2 regions of the Nesterenkonia flava genome follow, and region 2 is predicted to be linked to the other one. Evidence: riboswitches for the same ligand, from Rfam matches in the RefSeq annotation. Region 2 holds a riboswitch; the other holds the start of a gene.
What was found. A riboswitch is a leader RNA that binds a small molecule or an ion and turns the genes downstream of it on or off. The one in region 2 is predicted to bind thiamine pyrophosphate.
Positions count from the first base shown of each region.

Region 1: linked by a shared signal. The riboswitch ahead of thiD (bifunctional hydroxymethylpyrimidine kinase/phosphomethylpyrimidine kinase) and the one ahead of RH857_RS11235 (TenA family protein) in region 2 are both predicted to bind thiamine pyrophosphate.

Region 1 covers NZ_JAVKGT010000037.1:9,629-19,196, forward strand. Annotated here, with positions in the region: gene chrA (chromate efflux transporter) at 1-1,023, shown strand, start outside; gene RH857_RS11755 (DUF418 domain-containing protein) at 1,123-2,292, shown strand; gene RH857_RS11760 (gamma-glutamyltransferase family protein) at 2,311-3,981, shown strand; TPP riboswitch at 4,013-4,109, shown strand; gene thiD (bifunctional hydroxymethylpyrimidine kinase/phosphomethylpyrimidine kinase) at 4,112-4,981, shown strand; gene RH857_RS11770 (GTP pyrophosphokinase) at 5,387-6,256, opposite strand; gene RH857_RS11775 (glycerol-3-phosphate dehydrogenase/oxidase) at 6,583-8,451, shown strand; gene glpK (glycerol kinase GlpK) at 8,448-9,568, shown strand, end outside.
Region 2 covers NZ_JAVKGT010000033.1:6,477-16,044, reverse strand. Annotated here, with positions in the region: gene RH857_RS11250 (CNNM domain-containing protein) at 1-2, shown strand, start outside; gene RH857_RS11245 (helix-turn-helix domain-containing protein) at 41-592, opposite strand; gene RH857_RS11240 (NAD(P)/FAD-dependent oxidoreductase) at 670-1,692, shown strand; TPP riboswitch at 1,715-1,841, shown strand; gene RH857_RS11235 (TenA family protein) at 1,935-2,585, shown strand; gene tenA (thiaminase II) at 2,585-3,253, shown strand; gene RH857_RS11225 (arginine repressor) at 3,311-3,811, opposite strand; gene argF (ornithine carbamoyltransferase) at 3,808-4,797, opposite strand; gene RH857_RS11215 (acetylornithine transaminase) at 4,794-6,098, opposite strand; gene argB (acetylglutamate kinase) at 6,095-7,054, opposite strand; gene argC (N-acetyl-gamma-glutamyl-phosphate reductase) at 7,051-8,082, opposite strand; gene RH857_RS11200 (quinone oxidoreductase family protein) at 8,237-9,244, shown strand; gene pheT (phenylalanine--tRNA ligase subunit beta) at 9,419-9,568, opposite strand, start outside.

The DNA.
Region 1 (9,568 bases), on a different contig from region 2:
TCCCAGGTGGGGATGGCCCTGGGTCTTCAGCGTGCCGGCGGCGGCGGGATGTTCGCGGCCTGGTTTGCGTTCACCATGCCCTCGGTGGTGCTGATGGTGGCTTTTGCCTACGGAGTCTCCGCCGTCGGGGACCTCGCGGATGCGGGGTGGATCCACGGGCTCAAAGCGGCGGCGGTCGCCGTCGTCGCGCATGCGGTCATCGGCATGGCCAAGTCACTGACGCCGGATCCTCCGCGCGCGACCATCGCGGTGGGCGCGATGGTGGTGGTGCTGCTGCTGCCCGGCCCGCTGGTGCTGGTGGGAGCGATCGCGGTTTCGGGACTGATCGGGCTGGTCTGGTTGAAGCCCCCCGCCCAGGAGCCCGCGGCGGAGGACGCTTTCACCGTGCGGGTGCCGCGGGCGGTCTCCGTGACCTGCTTGGTGCTCTTCTTCGCGCTGCTGGCAGGCCTGCCGCTGCTGGCGGCGGTGACCGACGACGGCGCAGCTCGCCTCACCGACACCTTTTACCGGGCCGGAGCGCTCGTCTTCGGCGGCGGGCACGTGGTGCTTCCTCTGCTGGAGGCCGAGACCGTGCACACCGGACTGGTAGGAGCCGATACGTTCCTGGCCGGCTATGGCGGTGCCCAGGCTGTACCCGGTCCTCTGTTCACCTTCGCAGGCTTCCTGGGAGCCTCGACCCTGGAGGGGCCCACCGGCCTCCTGGGTGCCGCCATCGCGATCCTAGCCATCTTTCTGCCGGCGGCGCTGCTGATCCTGGGGTGCCTGACTCTGTGGGAGCGGCTGCGGGTTAATCGCACGGCACGCCGGGCCCTGATGGGCTTCAACGCCGGCGTGGTCGGGGTGCTCGCTGCGGCGCTGTGGACTCCGGTGTTCACCGCGGGCATCCTTGAGGTCGGCACCGATGAGCAGAATCTGCGGGCACTGATTCTGGGAGTCGTCGCCTTCGTGGCGCTGAACAGCTGGAAGGTTCCCGCCTGGGCCGTCGTCATTGCGGCCGGTCTGGTGGGGGCAGTGATCCTCTGACCCCGGTCTCGCGGACCCTTCCAGGGAATCTGTAGGTGAAGCCGGTACGGTAACCAGGTCCAGGACCGCTGTCGGCACCGGAGGTGGCAGGCCCAAACAATGGTGAGCACCCAAGCTCGGGGACTGACCCGCCTCTACGCTCTGGACGTGGCACGCGCGGTCGCTGTCTTCGGGATGATCATTGTCAACGTCGGCCCCTACACGACCGAGGGGTGGGCATCGTGGATCATTCGAGCGCTCAACGGCCGGGCCTCCATCCTGTTCGTCATTCTCGCCGGCATCGGTGTGACCTTTCTGGCCCGGCGGTCGCTGACCAAGGGCATCACACGCCGTTCCACCCTGCTGTGGAGGGGCCTGCTGCTGCTGGCACTGGGTCTGGGGCTCCAAGCCCTGGACCACGATGTCAACGTCATTCTGCCGGTCTACGCGGCGCTGTTCTTTCTCGCAGCCTTCGTGGTGAAGATGCCCACACGGTGGCTGTTCTGGTCCGCGATGGCCTCCACCTTCCTCGGGCCGATCATCTGGATCCTGGCCAGGCAGCAGACCAAATTCCACATCGACCCCGCAGAGCTGGGAGACAGCCCCTTTGAGATCGTGGCCGCGATCGTCGTCTCGGGTCCCTATCCGCTGCTGGTGTGGATTGCTCCCTTCTTCCTGGGGGTGTGGCTCGGGCGCCAGCCTCTGGGAAGCATCCGTGTGCAGCGGCGCCTGATGATCGGCGGTCTGATTGCGGGATTCGGCGCCTTCGGCCTGTCCCGGATTCTGATTGCGTTCCTGGGGCATCCGGATATGAGCACCGTGGGCTGGGACCGGCTCATCTCCGCCGTCGGGCATTCGCAGATGCCTCTGTGGCTGATCTCCTCCTGCGGCACGGCCGTGGCGGTGCTGGGCATGTTGCTGCTGGTGGTTCCCAAGCTGAACCAACGCATCCGCCTGCTCGTGGCCGTGGGGCAGATGCCGCTGACGGCCTACACCGCCCATCTGCTCATCATCGCTCTGATCGTGCGACCCGGTCCTGCGACCCCGGAGATGGGCGTGCTGGTCAGCTGCCTGATCATGCTGGGACTCATCGCCTTCGCCGTCGTCTGGGTGGCCAACCTGCGCTACGGTCCACTGGAGATGGTGCTGCGCCGGCCGCCGCGGATGCTGCAGGTGCCCTACCGCATGCCGGAGAGGCATCGCCGCCGCGAACACGCCAAACCCTACCCGCGCCGCCGCAAGCTGGAATCCGCCCCTGATGAAGATCCTGACCCTGTTGTGAACCCATAGAGAAGGCTGATCCCCACTATGAGAACACCGCTCCACGTCCTCACCGCCGGCACCACTGCCGCGGCGCTCATCGCTGTGACCTCCTGCGGCATCGTCGAGGAAGAACCCAGCGGTCCCGAGGTCACCGCGTCGGCCCCGGAGTCGGCCAGCGCCAGCCCCGAGCCCCCGGAGAACGCAGCCACCCCTGTAGAAGACCTGCTGGAGCAGCAGGGCGTCAGCGCGGGGCACCCCCTGGCAGTCGCCGCGGGAGAGCAGATCCTCGCCGAGGGCGGCAACGCCGTGGATGCCGCGATTGCCACTGCCTTCGCGATCTCCGTGGTGGAGCCCTATGCCTCAGGCATCGGAGGCGGGGGCTCGGTCATCATCGCCGGTCCCGAGGGCGAGCCCATCTTCTACGACTACCGTGAAGTGGTGAACAACGACGGCGAGATCCCCGACTCCGGCGCCGGGGTCCCGGGATTCGTTGCCGGCATGGGTCAGCTCCACGAGGACTACGGCACCATGGAATGGTCCGAGCTGCTCGCCCCGGCCCAAGAGCTGGCCGACGACGGCTTCGAGGTCAGTGAGTTCCTCGGGGTCCGCATGAGTCAGCCCGATGCTGCGGCGGCGATCAGCGATCTGGAGCACTACGCGCCTGGCGGTGAGATCCTGCAGGCGGGGGAGACGCTGGTGCAGGAGGACCTGGCTCAGACCCTGCAGACCCTTTCGCAGAATGGCTGGCAGGACTTCTACACCGGGGGCCTGGCCGAGTCCCTGGCCTCCGCCGCCGAGGGCATTGATGCGGAGTCCCTGGCGGATTACGAGGTGGTGCGGACCAGTCCTGTGGCGGGGGAGTTCGGCGAGTTCGAGGTGGTCTCCGCAGCTCCCGGGCTGCCCGGCCCGGCGCTTATTCAGATGCTGCAGATCGCCGAGGCTCAGGGAGTCGCTCAGATGGAGCCGGATTCGGCTGAGTACATCGACACGCTCTCGCGCGCATGGCTGGAGGCTGAGAGCACCGTCTACAACGACCTGGGAGACCCGGCTTTCGTGGATGTGCCGGTGGACCGGCTCACCGATCGCGAGGCCAATGCCCAGATCGAGCTGAGCGCCCAAGCACTCGGCGCCCCCAGCGCGGCGGCGGAGGACGCTCCCAACACCACGCATATCTCGGTGGTGGATTCCGACGGCCTTACGGTGTCGATGACCAACACCATCATGTTCTTCTGGGGCTCGGGCGAGATGGTCGACGGGTACTTCCTGAACAACCACCTCTCCCGGTTCGAGGCCATCGACACTCCTGCTAATCAGCCTGAGCCGGGACGCCGGACCGTCACCTGGTCCACGCCGACCATGGTGCTCGACGGCGAGGGGCAACCCCTTCTGGCCATCGGCAGCCCTGGAGGGCACCAGATCCTCAACATTCTCTCGACTGTCCTGGTCCAGTGGGGCCTGCAGGGCGCCACGCTCGAGGAGGCCATTGAGGCCCCGCGGTTCCGCGCAGCCTCCGACGGCGAGACGCTCTACCTCGAGGACACCGTGAGCGAAGAGGTGATCAGTGAGCTGGAGGACATGGGCTGGCAGACGGAGATCTGGCCGGTGGAGCAGGCAAGCTTCGGCTCCGTGCAGCCGGTGCTCATCGACTACGAGACCGGCCAGCTGCACAGCACCGATGATCCCCGGCGCGAGGGGGCCCACGCGGTCATTCCATGAGGCAGCACCGCCGCGGGCTGCGATAGGCTGATGCACCAGCACGGGGTGCTCACACCGGTGAGCTGAGATCACACCCGTTGAACCTGCTGTGGTTAGCACCAGCGAAGGGATTGCTTGCATGACGTTGCCTATGACCGAGTCCGCACCCCAGATGAACCGCCGGACCGTCCCCAATGTGCTCTCCATTGCCGGCACGGACCCCACTGGCGGGGCCGGGATCCAGGCGGACCTGAAGAGCTTCGCGGCCCACCGCGGCTACGGAATGTGCGTGGTGACGGCGCTGGTCGCCCAGAACACCCAGGGGGTGCGTGAGATTCACCTTCCCCCGGTGGAATTTCTCCGCGCTCAGCTGGACGCCGTCTCCGACGACGTGGCCATCGACGCGGTCAAGATTGGGATGCTGGGCACGGCTGAGATCATCGAGACCGTCGCCTCATGGTGGGATGAGCTGTGCCGCACCGCCGAGCGCCGACCCGTTCTGGTGGTGGACCCGGTAATGGTCGCCACCAGCGGTGACCGGCTCCTGCAGGCCGAGGCAGAGCAGGCGCTGAAGGAGTTCCTGCACCGGGCAGACCTCATCACCCCCAACGTCCCGGAACTGGCGCTACTGGCTGAGGCACAGCCTGCCGTGGACAACGAGCACCTGCTGGGGCAGGCTCAGGTCGTGGCCGATGCCCACAGCACCATCGTGCTGGCCAAGGGAGGTCACCTCACCGGGGGCGACGTGGTGGACACCCTCGTCTTTCCCCAGGATGCCCAGGCGCAGCGGCCGGCCCCGGTCAGCGTGTCCTCGCCGCGCATTGAGACCACCAACACCCACGGCACCGGATGCTCCGTCTCCGCGGCGTTCGCGACCCTGGCGGCGCGGGGATTGTCCTGGGGGGAGGCTCTGGAAGAGGTCAAGGCGTGGATGAACGCCTCACTCCAGGGCGCCCAGAGCCTCGACGTCGGGCAGGGACACGGTCCCATCCACCACTTCGCCCAGCTCTGGCGGGACTAGGGGCAGCTCGGGCAGGATGAGAGGAGAGTCTCCCGGCCGCGGCACCAGCTGTGCGGGACCAGCTTCAGGCGGGATGGCCAGCATCGGGGATGGAACGTTCTGCGTGTTTTTAGCCGCCGAGATCAGCCAAGGCCCGCTGTTGTTTCATCACTACCCTCTCTAGGGGTGTGCGTGAAACAGGTCCGGGCATCGAGGGAGAGTTCGGTACGAGTGGCCAGGGAGCCGCGAGGTTAGAGAGTTGTGCAGCCGGCGGGAGTGCCGTCCACAGGTTGGTGGTGGCACAGAAACGAGTGGTGTTGTTTTCGTCGGAATAACCGGAGATTCCCACGAAAACAGCAGCACGGGTTGAGATGCACGCAGCGTGGCGGGGTGTATCGGCCTCGGAACCAGTGGTTCAGGAACCAGTTACGACTCCGGCTGCCGGACCAGGTCCTCCCAGTTCCAGGCGGGGACGTCGTCGTCTTTGAACCACTGCGCAGGATCCGGCCGGTCGGCCGGGGTGGGGCCGGTGGCACCTTCCCCGGCGCTTGGAGCCTGTTTGCGCAGGGCGGTAACTTTGTCGCGGATCTCGGCCATCTGCTTGTCCAGAGCGGCGGCCTGATCGGCGGCGTCGCGCAGCTCGTCAAGAATGTCTGAGGGGACTTCGCCCTCATAGGTGTAGTAGATCTTGTGCTCCAGCGAGGCCCAGAAGTCCATGGCCACCGTGCGGATCTGCACCTCCACGTACACGAACTCGGTGCGGTTGGAGAGAAATACTGGCACCTGCAGGATCACGTGCAGGCTCTGATAGCCGTTGGGCTTAGGGGAGCGGATGTAGTCCTTGATCTCCACCACCCGGATGTCCGGCTGGGAGCACAGCATCTCGGCCACCCAGTAGGCGTCGGAGACGAAGCTGCAGGTGATGCGGATGCCGGCGATGTCGCGAATGGCGTGCCGGATGCCCTCAAGAGTCGGTTCGCAGCCGTAGCGCTGAACCTTATCGAGGATTCGCTCCATGGATTTCAGGCGGTAATTAACGTGCTCGATGGGGGAGTAGTCCCGCGTGTGCTCGAACTCCTCCCGCAGCACGTTGATCTTGGTCAGCACCTCGTCCATGCCGAACTTGTAGTGAAGCTGGAACTCGGTGAGCTGGCGGCGGATGTCGATCATCCGGTTCGCGGAGCCGGTGGACCCGTTCTCGTCGGCGCGGGTGTGAAGCTGCTCCAGAAGCTGTCTGTACGGATCTCCCTCGGTGCGCTCCACCGAAGTGGAGGGCGCAGCAGCGAGTTCAGACATAGAAGCCTCCTGAATGGGATTGGACGAGCATTTCGGACATCGCTCTGTCCTCGATTCTCGACCTTAGGCACCCATTCTGTGAAGACCCTTGAAGGTGCACAATGTGACTGAAGCCACACTATGCGGCAGATGGTCTTGCCGATGTGCGGCGTCGCCTGCTCCCGGTCTTAGAGGACCTTCGGCGCCGCGGGCACAACGGGCGCAGTTGCAGGATTGTTCGGGCGGTCGAGATCACCGGCGTCTCCCGATAGGCTTCAACAGACGGACGACGACGCCGCCACGGACGCAACCGCCAAGGGGGACCTCCTCACGTGAAGCCTCAGCCCATGGACCATCGCAGCCGCGAGGCGGCCCTGGCCCGAGTGGCCGCCAGCACTCCCGAGAATCCCCTCGACGTACTGGTCATCGGTGCGGGCGTGGTCGGTTCAGCCGCCGCTTTTGACGCCGCCGGTCGTGGGCTGGACACCGCGCTGGTAGAGGCTCGAGACATCGCTGAGGGCACCAGCTCGCGTTCCTCCAAGCTGATCCACGGCGGCCTGCGCTACCTACAGATGTTGGACTTCAAGCTCGTGGCCGAGGCCCTGCGGGAACGTGACCTGCTGCTGACCCGTCTGGCCCCGCACCTGGTGCGGCCGCTGCCTTTCATCTTCCCGTTCGAGCGCCAACTGGTGGAGCGGGCCTTCATCGGTTCCGGGGTGTCGCTCTATGACCTCCTGGCCTCGGGGTCCTCTGCCCTGCGCAGCAGCCGCCGGGGCGCTTCGGCGCTGCGGAGCCTGCGCAGTCGGGCCGTGCCCTTCCACCGGCATCTGGGCAGCAAAGGCCTCGCTGAGAGGTTTCCGGGCCTGGATCAGGAGAAGTTCCACGGTGGACTGGAGTACTACGACGCTCAGGTCGACGACGCCCGCCTCGTGCTCACGCTGGCGCGTTCGGCCCACAGCCTCGGCGCCGCGGTCGCACCCAGGACCGAGGTCATCGGGTACCTGCGCCAGGACCCTCAGGAGCCGGAGCGGATCACCGGGGCTGTGCTGCGGGATCATCTCACGGGCCGCCAGATCCAGGCCCACGCCCGCGAGACCATCCTCGCCGCCGGGGTCTGGACTGGCGCCGCCCAGGAGTTGATCCGGGGCTCGGCACCGGAGCAGCTTCAGGACGCCCAGGACTCGGGCCGACAGGGACTGACCGTGCTGGCGTCCAAGGGGATTCACGTGACCGTCCCCAAGCACGCCATTGCCGCCCAGGAGCGCGTGGGGATCATCACCCAGACCGAGAAGTCGGTGCTCTTCATCATCCCGCTAGAGGAGGTGTGGGCCATCGGCACCACCGACACGGCCTGGCGGGAGGCGGTGGAGTCCCCAGCCGCCACCGCCGCAGACATCGACTACGTCCTCGAGCACGCCAACGCGGTGCTCGGATCCACCCTCACCCGTGAGGACATCATTGGTACCTGGGCGGGCCTTCGGCCTCTGCTGCAGCCGGTGCGGGGAGATACGGAGGCCCCGACCAAGGTTTCCCGCGAACACACGGTCATGGAGCTGGCGCCCGGGCTGACCGGGGTGGCCGGTGGAAAGCTCACTACCTACCGAGTGATGGCCCAGGACGTGGTGGACTTCGCGGTGAACGGCAGCTTCAAGGACCGAGCCAGCCTCACCGAGGTCATGCCCCTCTTGGGTGCGGTGGGCTATGGCGAGTGGACCGCCCGCGCTGAGGAGATCGCCGCAGCCCACGGCTGGGATCGCGGCAGGGTCGAGCGCCTGCTCCACCGCTACGGCAGCCTCACGGGTGAAGTCCTGGACCTCATCGCCGACGACGACTCGCTGGGGCGTGCGCTGGAGTATGCCCCGAGCTGCCTGCGTGCTGAGATCGTCTACGCCTGCACCCACGAAGGCGCCCTGCACGTGGATGACCTGCTGACTCGACGTACCCGCCTGATCCACGAGGTCCCCGACCGCGGGGCCGCAGCGGCCGAGGAAGTCGCAGGTCTTGCCGCAGGGGTACTCGGGTGGGACGAGGAGCGCCGTCGTGCAGAAATCTCCGCCTACCGGGACTTCATCCACGCCCAGAAGCAGGCCGAACAGCTCGCCAGCGACGCCGAGGCGGCAGCCTTGATCGCCGCACACCCCCCGGTGCCGCAGACGGCTGACGGCGGCCCCCTGGCTGCACCACACACCCCAGAGGCTTCAGAGAGGCGCACATGAACGAGTTCGTTCTGTCCATTGATCAGGGCACCACCTCCACCAGGGCCGTGGTGTTCGACCACGACGGCGTCCTGGTGGCCTCGAGCCAGAAGGAGCACACCCAGTACTTTCCCCGGGCCGGATGGGTGGAGCATGACCCGCTGGAGATCTGGCGCAATACGCGGGAGGTGATCGGCCGGGCCCTGGCCGCGGCCGACATCAGCCGCAATCAGCTCGCTGCGGTTGGACTGACTAATCAGCGTGAGACCACGGTGGTGTGGGACCGGGCCACCGGGGAGCCGATTCACCGGGCGATCGTCTGGCAGGACACCCGTACCCAGGAGATCTGCGACCGTTTGGCCGCTGAGGCCCCCGACAGTGAGGCAGACGGCATCGACCGTTTCAAGGACCGCACGGGACTGCCACTGGCCACTTACTTCGCCGGGCCCAAAATCCGGTGGATCCTTGAGAACGTCGAGGGCGCGAGGCAGCGGGCCGAGGCCGGAGGGCTGGCCTTCGGCACCATGGACACCTGGCTGCTGTGGAACCTCACCGGGGGTCCTCGCGGGGGAGTGCACGTCACCGACGTCACCAACGCTTCGCGCACGCTGCTGATGAACATCGACAGCCTGGACTGGAACGAGGAGATTTGCGAAGCCATCGGGGTGCCTTCTGCCATGCTCCCGCAGATCAGGACTTCCAGTGAGGTCTACGCCGAGGCCCACGAGCGCAGTCTGCTCACGGGGGTGCCGATTGCGGGCATTCTCGGTGACCAGCACGCCGCCACTGTGGGACAGGCCTGTTTTGAGCCGGGGCAGGGCAAAAACACCTACGGCACGGGCAACTTCATGCTCATGAACACCGGTGAGGAGCTGGTGCGCAACGATGAGGGCCTGCTGACCACCGTGGCCTATCAGCTGGACGGGCAGCCGCCGGTCTACGCCTTGGAGGGCTCTATCGCTGTCACCGGCTCCCTCATTCAGTGGCTGCGCGACAACCTGGGGATCATTAGCAGCGCCGCCGAGTCGGAGACCCGCGCCCGCCGTGTGGAGGACAACGGCGGCTGCTACGTGGTCCCTGCCTTCTCCGGGCTCTTTGCACCCTACTGGAGGCCCGAGGCTCGTGGCGTGATCGTGGG
Region 2 (9,568 bases):
GATACCTGGACCCTGTCAGTGAGGCCGGGGGAAGCACCCGTCATTGCACGGCGGTGTGGAACTTCACCCCGGCCTCATTGAAGATGCTGATGATCTCGGCATTCTCAGGTCCTACGGCGGACATCGCGTGCGGTGTCCAGGTGTCGAACTCTGCCGCTTCTCCCCGGTGCAGAATGATCTCCCGGTCATCCAGCTGCAACCGCAGCCGGCCCGAGAGCACGTAGAGCCATTCGTGCCCGCCGTGGGTCCCCAGGGGGCCCTCGTAGGCCGGACGCGGGGTGAAGGTGATCTTGTAAGTCTGCACGTGTGAAGACTCTGGGGAGAGCGGCTGGAAGGTCGCGTCGTCACGCTCCCATGCTTCCCTGTCCACCCGCGGATCCTCCACCACCGGGGTCAGCAGCTCATCCACTCCGATCCCCAGGGCCTTAGTCAGCGGCAGGAGAAGCTCCAGGTTGGCTTGGCGCTTGCCGGCCTCAAGTCGCGAGAGAGTGCTCGCCGAGATCCCTGCCTTATGAGCCAGGCTCTCCAGGGTCCATCCTCGGCCGGTCCGGGCAGCGCGAAGCCGCAGCCCGAGATTCGCAAGTTCCTTCATGTGTCCATGGTCGCCGACTTTTGCTGATATGGCAAAGCGGCATGACACATCAGCAATACACGTCCACTATGGATCACATGAGCCTTTCCAGCACAGCACCCACCCCGCCGTCCCACGCGCCTCTGCCTCAGGAGGCTATGCCCGAGCAGCAGCTGTGGGACACCATCGTCATCGGCGGCAGCGCCGCCGGACTCAGTGCCGCCCTGACGCTCGGCCGCGCCCGCCGCACCGTGCTTGTGGTGGACAGCGGGCTGCCCCGAAACCGCTTCGCCGCTCATATGCACGGCGTCCTTGGTCACGAAGGACTTGACCCTGCCCAGCTCATCAGCAGAGGGCAGCGCGAGGCAGCCATGTATGGCGCCAAGTTCGTCTCAGCACGCGTGACTGAGGTAGCCGAGGCGACCTCGGAGAACTTGCGCAGTATGCGGATCACACTCGAGGACGACAGGGCGGTCTTTGCGCGCACCGTCATCGCCGCTACCGGCCTCACGGATCGGCTGCCGGAGATCCCCGGCCTGGCGGAACGCTGGGGCACCAGCGTCCTGCACTGCCCCTACTGCCACGGATGGGAGGTCAGGGGCCAGCGCCTCGGCGTCCTCTCCAACGGCCCCATGTCCGCGCATGTGGGACAGCTGCTGCGCCAGTGGAGCGATGACCTGACCTTCTTCAGCGCGAACGCCGGGGAACTCGACGAGGAGGTGCTCCATCGCCTCGCCGCACGCGGCGTCCAGGTGGAGCCGACCCCGGTCACCGAGGTGCGGGGTGCGGGATCATCCATCTCCGATGTTCTGCTGGCCGATGGCCGCGCCGTGGAACTGGATGCGATCTTCGCCGTGGCCACCATGACGCCCAACGACTCTTACCTCAATGGTCTGAACCTGGAGCGCAGCGAGACGCCCATGGGCAGCTTCCTCGCCGTGGATCCCATGTTCCGCACGAGCCACTCCCAGGTCTGGGCGGCAGGCAACGTCGCCAATCCCGGGGCCAATGTGCCGCTGTCCATCAGCTCCGGGAACTTCGCCGGTGCGGCTGCCAACGCCGCCATGGTGGAGGAGGACTTCGACGCGGCGGTGGCAGGCGCCCACTCCCCCAGCGCATGAGGCAGCTCACATGCTAGCGTGAGAGACGACCGAGGGGCGTCCCGCCGAAAGGGACTGAGACGCCGCAGGCCTGCACTGCGCAGGCGGCGCGGCAACCCTTTGAACCTGATCCGGGTCATGCCGGCGAAGGGACGGGACGTCTTCACCCACACCCGCACCGGGCGAGCAGCCACGGACGGGTCGACGTCATCGCATCTCTCCTTCGACGCGTGAGCCGGACATCGAGCCAGTCAGGAGAGCATATGAGTCAACGCTTCACCGATCAGCTGCGCGCTGAGAACCAGCCCGCGTGGGACAACGCGGTCGGCCATCGCTTTGTCCGGGAGCTACTGTCCGGGACCGTCAGCGATCACACTATGGCGGCCTACCTGGTCCAGGACCACCGGTTCCTGGATTCGTTCCTCACCCTGCTGGGATCGGCCATCGCCACGGCAGACACGTTTGAGGCTCGTCTGCGCTTCGGCCGCTTTGCGGGAATGATCTCCAGTGAGGAGAACACCTACTTCCTGCGCGCCTTCGAGGCCCTGGGGGTGAGCGAGGACCAGCGCGCGGGTGTTCCCGACACCGAGCCCACCGCCGGCTTCCAGGCCATCATGCGCGAGGCCGCAGCCACACGAAACTACGTGGCCGTTCTGGCGGTGCTCACCGTGGCCGAATGGCTCTACTACGAGTGGGCCCGCACCCTGGAGGGCGAGCTTCCGACCAACTTTGTGCACGCCGAGTGGATCACCCTGCACGACAACCCAGAGTTCGTGGAGTTCGTAGGCTTTCTGCGCTCCGAACTGGACCGGCTGGGACCGGAGGACGACGCCGTCGCCCGGGACTTCTTTGGCCGCGCCACCGCCTTGGAGCTCGAGTTCTTCGAGGCCGTCTATGCCGGAGGAGATCAGTGATGGGCACGCTGTTTGACCGCCTGAAGGACGCCGCCGCGCAGGAGTGGGCCGGTTTTACCGATCACCGCTTTATCCAGCAGATGGAGGACGGAAGCCTTCCCGAAGAGGCATTCCGGCAATATCTCATCCAGGACTACCTATTCCTGATCCAGTTCGCCCGCGCCTATGCTCTGGCCGCCTACAAGAGCCGGACCATGGCCGATATCCGCGCCGCCCAGGACGGCCTGGCGGCGATCGTGGCCGAGACCGAGCTGCATGTGCGGCTGTGCGAGGGCTGGGGCATCAGCCGCCAGGCGCTGGACGCTGCACCGGAGCACGAGACCACGGTGGCCTACACCCGCTATGTGCTCGACGCCGGCAGCTCCGGGGACCTGCTCGATCTGCATGTCGCGCTCTCCCCCTGTGTGGTGGGATACGCAGAGATCGGTCGACGGCTCAAGCCCGCGTTGGAGCAGAACCCCAAGCATCCCTACGGCGAGTGGATCAGCGAGTACTCGGGGGCCGGCTACCTCCAGACCGCCCAGGCTGCGGTTGCCCATATTGAGGAGCTGGCCCGGAGGAGCTTCACCGAGGCCCGTTTCGAGGAGCTGGCCCAGCACTTTGCCACCGCGACGCGGCTCGAGGGGCAGTTCTGGCAGATGGGACTGGATCTGGGCGCTGCTGACTGAGCACCGGTGCGCGCGGCGCGCTCTCTCCTTCGAGGGGGCCGCTGCGCGCATGCTGCCTCAGGTGCGGCCTTCGGCGAAGCCGCGGAAACGCTCGGCCACGGCCTCTCCCCCGCCCGGCTCGGCGGTGACGATCATAATGGTGTCGTCCCCGGCGATGGTGCCGATGACGGCCTTCAGACCTGCATGGTCGATCGCGCTGGCCAGGAACTGCGCCGCCCCGGGCGGGGTGCGGAGGATCACGAGGTTCGCGCTCGCTTCGGCGGAGACGAGCAAATCCTTGCACAGGGATGCCAGCCGTGCCGTCGTCGTCGCCTCAGTCTGGTCTGCCGTGAGCTCCCGCTCCGGTCCCTCGGAGGGCACCGCGTAGATGAGGGAACCCTCCCCTGTGCGCACACGTGCCGCGCCGATCTCCACCAGGTCCCGGGACAAAGTCCCCTGGGTGACTTTCACGCCCTCATCCGCGAGCCGCTGGGCCAGCTCAGCCTGGGAGCGGATGGAGGACCGCGAGACCAGCTCTCGGATCTTGGCGTGGCGGGCCGTCTTGGTGGTCGGTGTCATGCCGCGGGCTGTCCTCGGACGCCGCGCCGGACCAGCTCTGCCGTTGCCTCGTCAGCTCGCCCCGACTGCACCAGGAGCCATGCCATGACGGCCTTCTGAGCGTGGAGCCGGTTCTCCGCCTCATCCCAGATCACCGACTGCGGGCCGTCCAGCACCTCTGAGGTGATCTCCGCGCCGCGGTAGGCGGGCAGGCAGTGCAGGACGACGGCACCCTCCGCCGCATGCTCCATCAGGCCGGCGTTGACCTGGTAGTCGCCGAAGAGCCGGAGCCGCTGCTCCTTCTCCTCCTCCTGCCCCATAGACACCCAGGTGTCGGTGGCCACGACGTCGGCACCGGCGACGGCCTCCTCCGGGCTGGTGGTGATGGTGATCTGCGCGCCGGTCCGCTGGGCGCGTGCCTGTGCCGCTGCGACGATCCTCTCGGAGGGCAGGTAGCCCTCGGGACCGGCGATCCTGACGTTCATGCCCGCATTGACGCCCGCCAGCAGATAGGAGTTGGCCATGTTGTTGGCTGCATCTCCCAGGTAGGCCAGCGTCCTGCCCTCCAAAGAGCCGAGCTGCTCGCGGACCGCCTGCAAGTCGGCAAGGAGCTGGCAGGGGTGGTAGTCGTCGCTGAGGGCGTTGATGACGGGCACCCGGGAGTACTCCGCCATCTCCTCGAGCCCCGCTTGGGCGTAGGTGCGCCAGATGATCAGCGCCACCTGCCTCTCCAGGACACGCGCGGTGTCCGCAATGGACTCCTTATGACCCAGCTGCGCCTCGCCGGGATTGACGATGATGGGCTGACCGCCCAGGTGTGCGATGCCGCTGGCGAAAGAGAAGCGTGTGCGGGTGGAGGTCTTGTCGAAGATCACCGCGGCCGTCTGGGGGCCCGCCAGTGCCGTGATCTCATACGGGGAGGCTTTCATGTAGTCGGCCAGGTTCAGCACCTGGACCAGCTCATCAGGCTCCAGGTCGAGGTCGGTGAGGAAGTGGCGCGTGGTCATGAGGCAAGGTCCTTACACGAGTTCTGGAAGCGGTTGAGGAAGAGGTCGGCTTCCTCCGCCGTGAGGATCAGCGGGGGCGCCAGGCGCAGCGTGTGGTCTCCGGTGGCGTTGAGGATCAGGCCGTGGTGCTCCCGGGCCTGGACCACCACGGCCTTGGCCGGTGTCTGGGAGGAGAAGGCTTCCGGGTCAAGGTCGATGCCGATGTGCAGGCCGTACTGGCGAACGTCGCTGACCGCGTCCATGCTGCGCAGACCCTCTGCGATCCGGCTCCCCACCTGATGGACGTGCGGCAGCAGCCCCTCCTTCTCGATGGTCTCCAGCGTGATCTGACCGGCCACGGCCGCCAGCGGGTTGCCGCCGAAGGTGGAGCCGTGCTGGCCCGCACCGAGCAGAGCGCTGTGCTGGGCGCCGAAGGCCACCAGTGCTCCGATCGGGAAACCCGAACCCAGGCCTTTCGCCAGGGTCATCAGATCGGGTGTGAGGTCCGCAGCCTCACCGTCTGCACTCCCGCCGCTAGCTCCGGTCACGCCGCGCTGCACGCCCTGGAACCGGAACCACTCGCCGGTGCGCCCGATCCCAGTCTGGACTTCGTCGAGGACCAGAAGCGCACCACTGCCCCGGGTCAGCTCGCGCGCCGCCAGCAAGTAGTCCCGCTGCAAGGGTTTCACGCCGGCCTCACCCTGGATGGGTTCGAGGAAGAGGCCGGCGACGTCGTCGGCGACGAAGGCCCTCTCCAGCGCTTCCCCGTCGTTAACCGGCAGGAACTCAACCCCGGGGATGAGGTCTCCGAAGGGTTCGCGGAATGCCGGTTTATGCGTCAGCGACAGTGCACCGGAGGTCCGGCCGTGGAACCCGCCCTCGAGCGCGAGGATCCGGGTTTTTCCGGTGCTTCGGCGGTGGCGCAGCACAGCTTTGAGCGCCGCCTCGTTGGCCTCCGACCCGGAGTTGGCGAAGAACACCGAGGAACCCTCGGGTGCCTGGGCCGCAGCGAGAAGCATCTCAGCCAGTCGCATCTGCGGAACCGAGGTGAACAGGTTGGAGATGTGGCCCATCCGCTGCAGCTGCTCGGTGAGTCCTGCCGTCAGCGCGGGATGGGCGTGGCCGAGAGCGTTGACGGCGATACCGCCGAGCATATCCAGCAGCTCGCGACCCTGCGAGTCGGTCACCCAGCAGCCGCGGCCGCTGACCAGCAGGTCAGCTGGCGTGCCGAAGACGCCCATGAGCGAGCTCTCGTAGCGCTGCTGCCAGTTCTGGGCAGACCCGGGGGCCGCGCGGTGCAGAACATCGGGATAGTCGGTCATGCGGAGCCCTCCTTCACAGGGGCGACCTCGTGGTCGGGAATGATCTGAGTGCCCACGCCGTCAGTGGTGACGATCTCCAGCAGCATCGAATGCGGGCTGCGCCCATCGACAATGTGCGCTCGGGGCACGCCGGCCTCCACCGCCGAGAGCGCAGCGCTCATCTTGGGGATCATGCCGGCCACCAGATCCGGCAGCATGCGGCGCAGGTCACCGGCGGAGAGCGAGGAGATCAGCGAGGACTTGTCCGGCCAGTTGGCGTAGAGCCCCTCGACGTCGGTGAGCATGACCAGCTTGGCCGCCCCGAGGGCTGCGGCGACCGCCCCCGCTGCCGTGTCAGCGTTGACGTTGAGCACCTCGCCGGTGGGATTGCCGTGGTCGTCGAACTCCGGGGCGATCGTGGAGATCACCGGGATGCGGCCGGCGGCCAGGAGGTCCTGGACTGCGGCGGGGTTCACGCCGGTGACTTCACCGACGAGTCCCAAGTCCACCTCCTCACCGTCGACGACGGCTCGCTTGCGTGCCGCGCGCAGCAGGGCGGCATCCTCGCCGGAGAGCCCGACGGCATAGGGGCCGTGAGAATTGATGAGTCCGATGAGCTGACGGCCGACCTGTCCGGTCAGCACCATGCGCACCACGTCCAAGGTCTCCGGGGTGGTGACGCGGTAGCCACCGACGAACTCCGACTGCACACCCACAGCTTCGAGCATGTGGTTGATCTGCGGGCCACCGCCGTGGACCACCACGGGATTGACGCCGACGTGCCGCAGGAACACGACGTCTTCGGCGAAGGCCCGGCGCAGCTCATCGCTGATCATGGCGTTGCCGCCGTACTTGATGACGATGGTCTCCCCTGCGAACTTCTGGATCCAGGGCAGGGCCTCGATGAGCACGGCCGCTTTCTCCGCGGCGCTGACCAGGGTGCCGGCGTCGCGAGGGGTCAGGGATGAGGTGGTCACGGGGCAACTCCCAGCAAGTTCAGGCCCGCGGTCTCTGGAAGACCGAGGGCGAGATTCATGGATTGCACGGCCCCGCCGGCAGTGCCCTTGGTGAGGTTGTCGCTGGCAGAGACGACGACGGCGCGGCCAGCGTGCTCGTCCACCGCGACTTGGATAGTCACGTGGTTGGAGCCCACCACCTGCTTGGTGGCGGGCCACTGACCCTCGGGCAGCAGGTGAACGAAGGGCTCGGCGTCGTAGTGGGCGGCGTAGGCCTCCCGCAGACTGTCGACGGTGGTGCCAGGTGCGATCTTTGCAGTCGATGTGGCGAGAATGCCGCGGGACATGGGCGCCAGGGTGGGAGTGAAGGAGACCTGTACGGGCTCTCCGGCAGCCCAGGTGAGTCCCTGTTCGATCTCGGGGGTGTGACGGTGTCCACCGCCGACGCCGTAGGGACTCATGCCGCCCATGACCTCTGAGCCCAGGAGGTGCGGCTTCAGAGACTTGCCGGCTCCCGAGGTGCCTGTTGCGGCAACGATGACGACGTCGTCGGGCAGCACCTGGCCGGAGGCGAAGGCGGGTGCCAGGCCCAGCAGCACCGTGGTGGGATAGCAGCCGGGGACTGCGATGCGCCTGGCACCGGCGAGCTTTGCGCGCTGGCCGGGCAGCTCCGGCAGACCGTAGGGCCAAGTGCCCTGGTGCGCAGAGCCGTAGAACTTCTCCCAGTCTGCGGGATTCTCCAGCCTGTGGTCTGCCGCGGCATCGATGACCACAGTGTCCTCTCCCAACTGGGCGGCGATCTCTGCGGAGGCGCCGTGCGGGAGAGCGAGGAAGACGACGTCGTGCCCGGCCAGGTTCTCCGGAGTCGTCTCCACCAGGACTTGGTCCGCCAGGGTGTGCAGATGCGGCTGCAGCTCACCCAGACGCTGACCGGCGTTCGAATGGGCGGTCACGGTGCGGATATGGACCTCGGGGTGGTTCGCCAGCAGGCGCAGAACCTCACCTCCGGCGTAGCCTGAAGCTCCAGAGACAGCTGCTGAATACGACACGTATGCTCACTTCCCGACTCGTCTGTGTGAGGGAGCCGATGCGGCTCGCACCACAGACTACGCGATTTTATGCAGGCACATCAATATTTATGCACTCCTGAGGTGTCTCCGGGCTCATAGTCTCCGCGCCGGGTGCTCGGGTAACCTCGGGGCTATGAGTGAGCCGACTGTGTTTCCTGAGGATCTTCCCGAGAAAGCCACGGTGGTCCGTGCCCGTCAGGCCGGGGGCAGCGAGGTCTTCGAGACCGCCGAGGTGCCCCTGCCCGAGCCCGGCCCCGGGCAGCTTCTGGTCCAGACGCGGGCCGCCGGGGTGAACTTCATCGAGACCTATCAGCGCAGCGGTGTGTACTCGGTGGAATATCCGTTCGTCCCGGGCAGTGAAGGCACCGGTACCGTACTTGCCCTGGGTGAGGATGTGGAGGCCTTCCACATCGGCCAGCGGATCACGACCACCGAGGCCGCTACGGGTACCTATGCCTCACACTTCCTGGTGGACGCGGCAAAGGCCGTGCCGGTCCCGGATGAGATCACCGATGAGCAGGCGGCTGCACTGCCGCTGCAGGGAGCCACAGCCCACTATCTGGTCAACTCCACCTACCGGGTTTCCCCCGGCGAGACCGTACTGACCCATGCCGGCGCCGGGGGCGTGGGCCAGATCCTGACTCAACTGCTCAAAGCCAAGGGCGCTCGCGTCATCACGACCACCTCGAGCGCGGAGAAGGCTGAGATCGCTCAGGCGGCCGGAGCCGACCATGTGCTCAGCTATGACAACTTTGCCGAGAAGGTCCGGGAGATCACCAACGGTGACGGAGTGCCGGTGGTCTACGACGGCGTCGGGCGCGATACATTCACTGGCTCGCTGGATGCGCTTGCCGTGCGCGGAACCCTGGTGCTCTTCGGTGGCGCGTCCGGACCGGTGCCGCCCCTTGATCTGCAGGAGCTCAACCGCCGCGGCGGCCTCTACGTCACGCGCCCGGCACTGCACTGGTACCTGCGCAATGCTGAGGAGCGCAGCTGGCGCTTCACCGAGCTATTCGCCCTGATGAGCGCCAGAGAGCTGAAGCTGAGCATCGGAGGCAGCTACCCGCTGGCTGACGCCGGCCGTGCCCACGGCGATCTTGAGTCCCGGCGTACCACGGGCAAGCTCATCCTCATCCCGTAGGAGACTCGACGCCGGCGGGCGGGGCCTGCCGCCTGGGAATGACTCCTACGGGGCGGCTGCGCCCCGTTCCGGACTCGTACGGCCAGCAGCGCCTCTCCTCAGAGACGAACGGTCCCCGGTGCTTCACCGGGGACCGTTCTCATGGATGCTCTGGTTCCGCGTGCGGACTGCTGTTTAGCGCTGCACTGCCCCGTGCCGCTCCGCGGCCAGGGCCACCGCCGCGCCGCGGGCCTGGCTGGCCTCCTCCGCGGTGAGCGTACGGTCCTGGGCCCGGAAGCGCAGGGCGAAGGCCAGGGACTTCTTGCCCTGCTCAATACCCTCGCC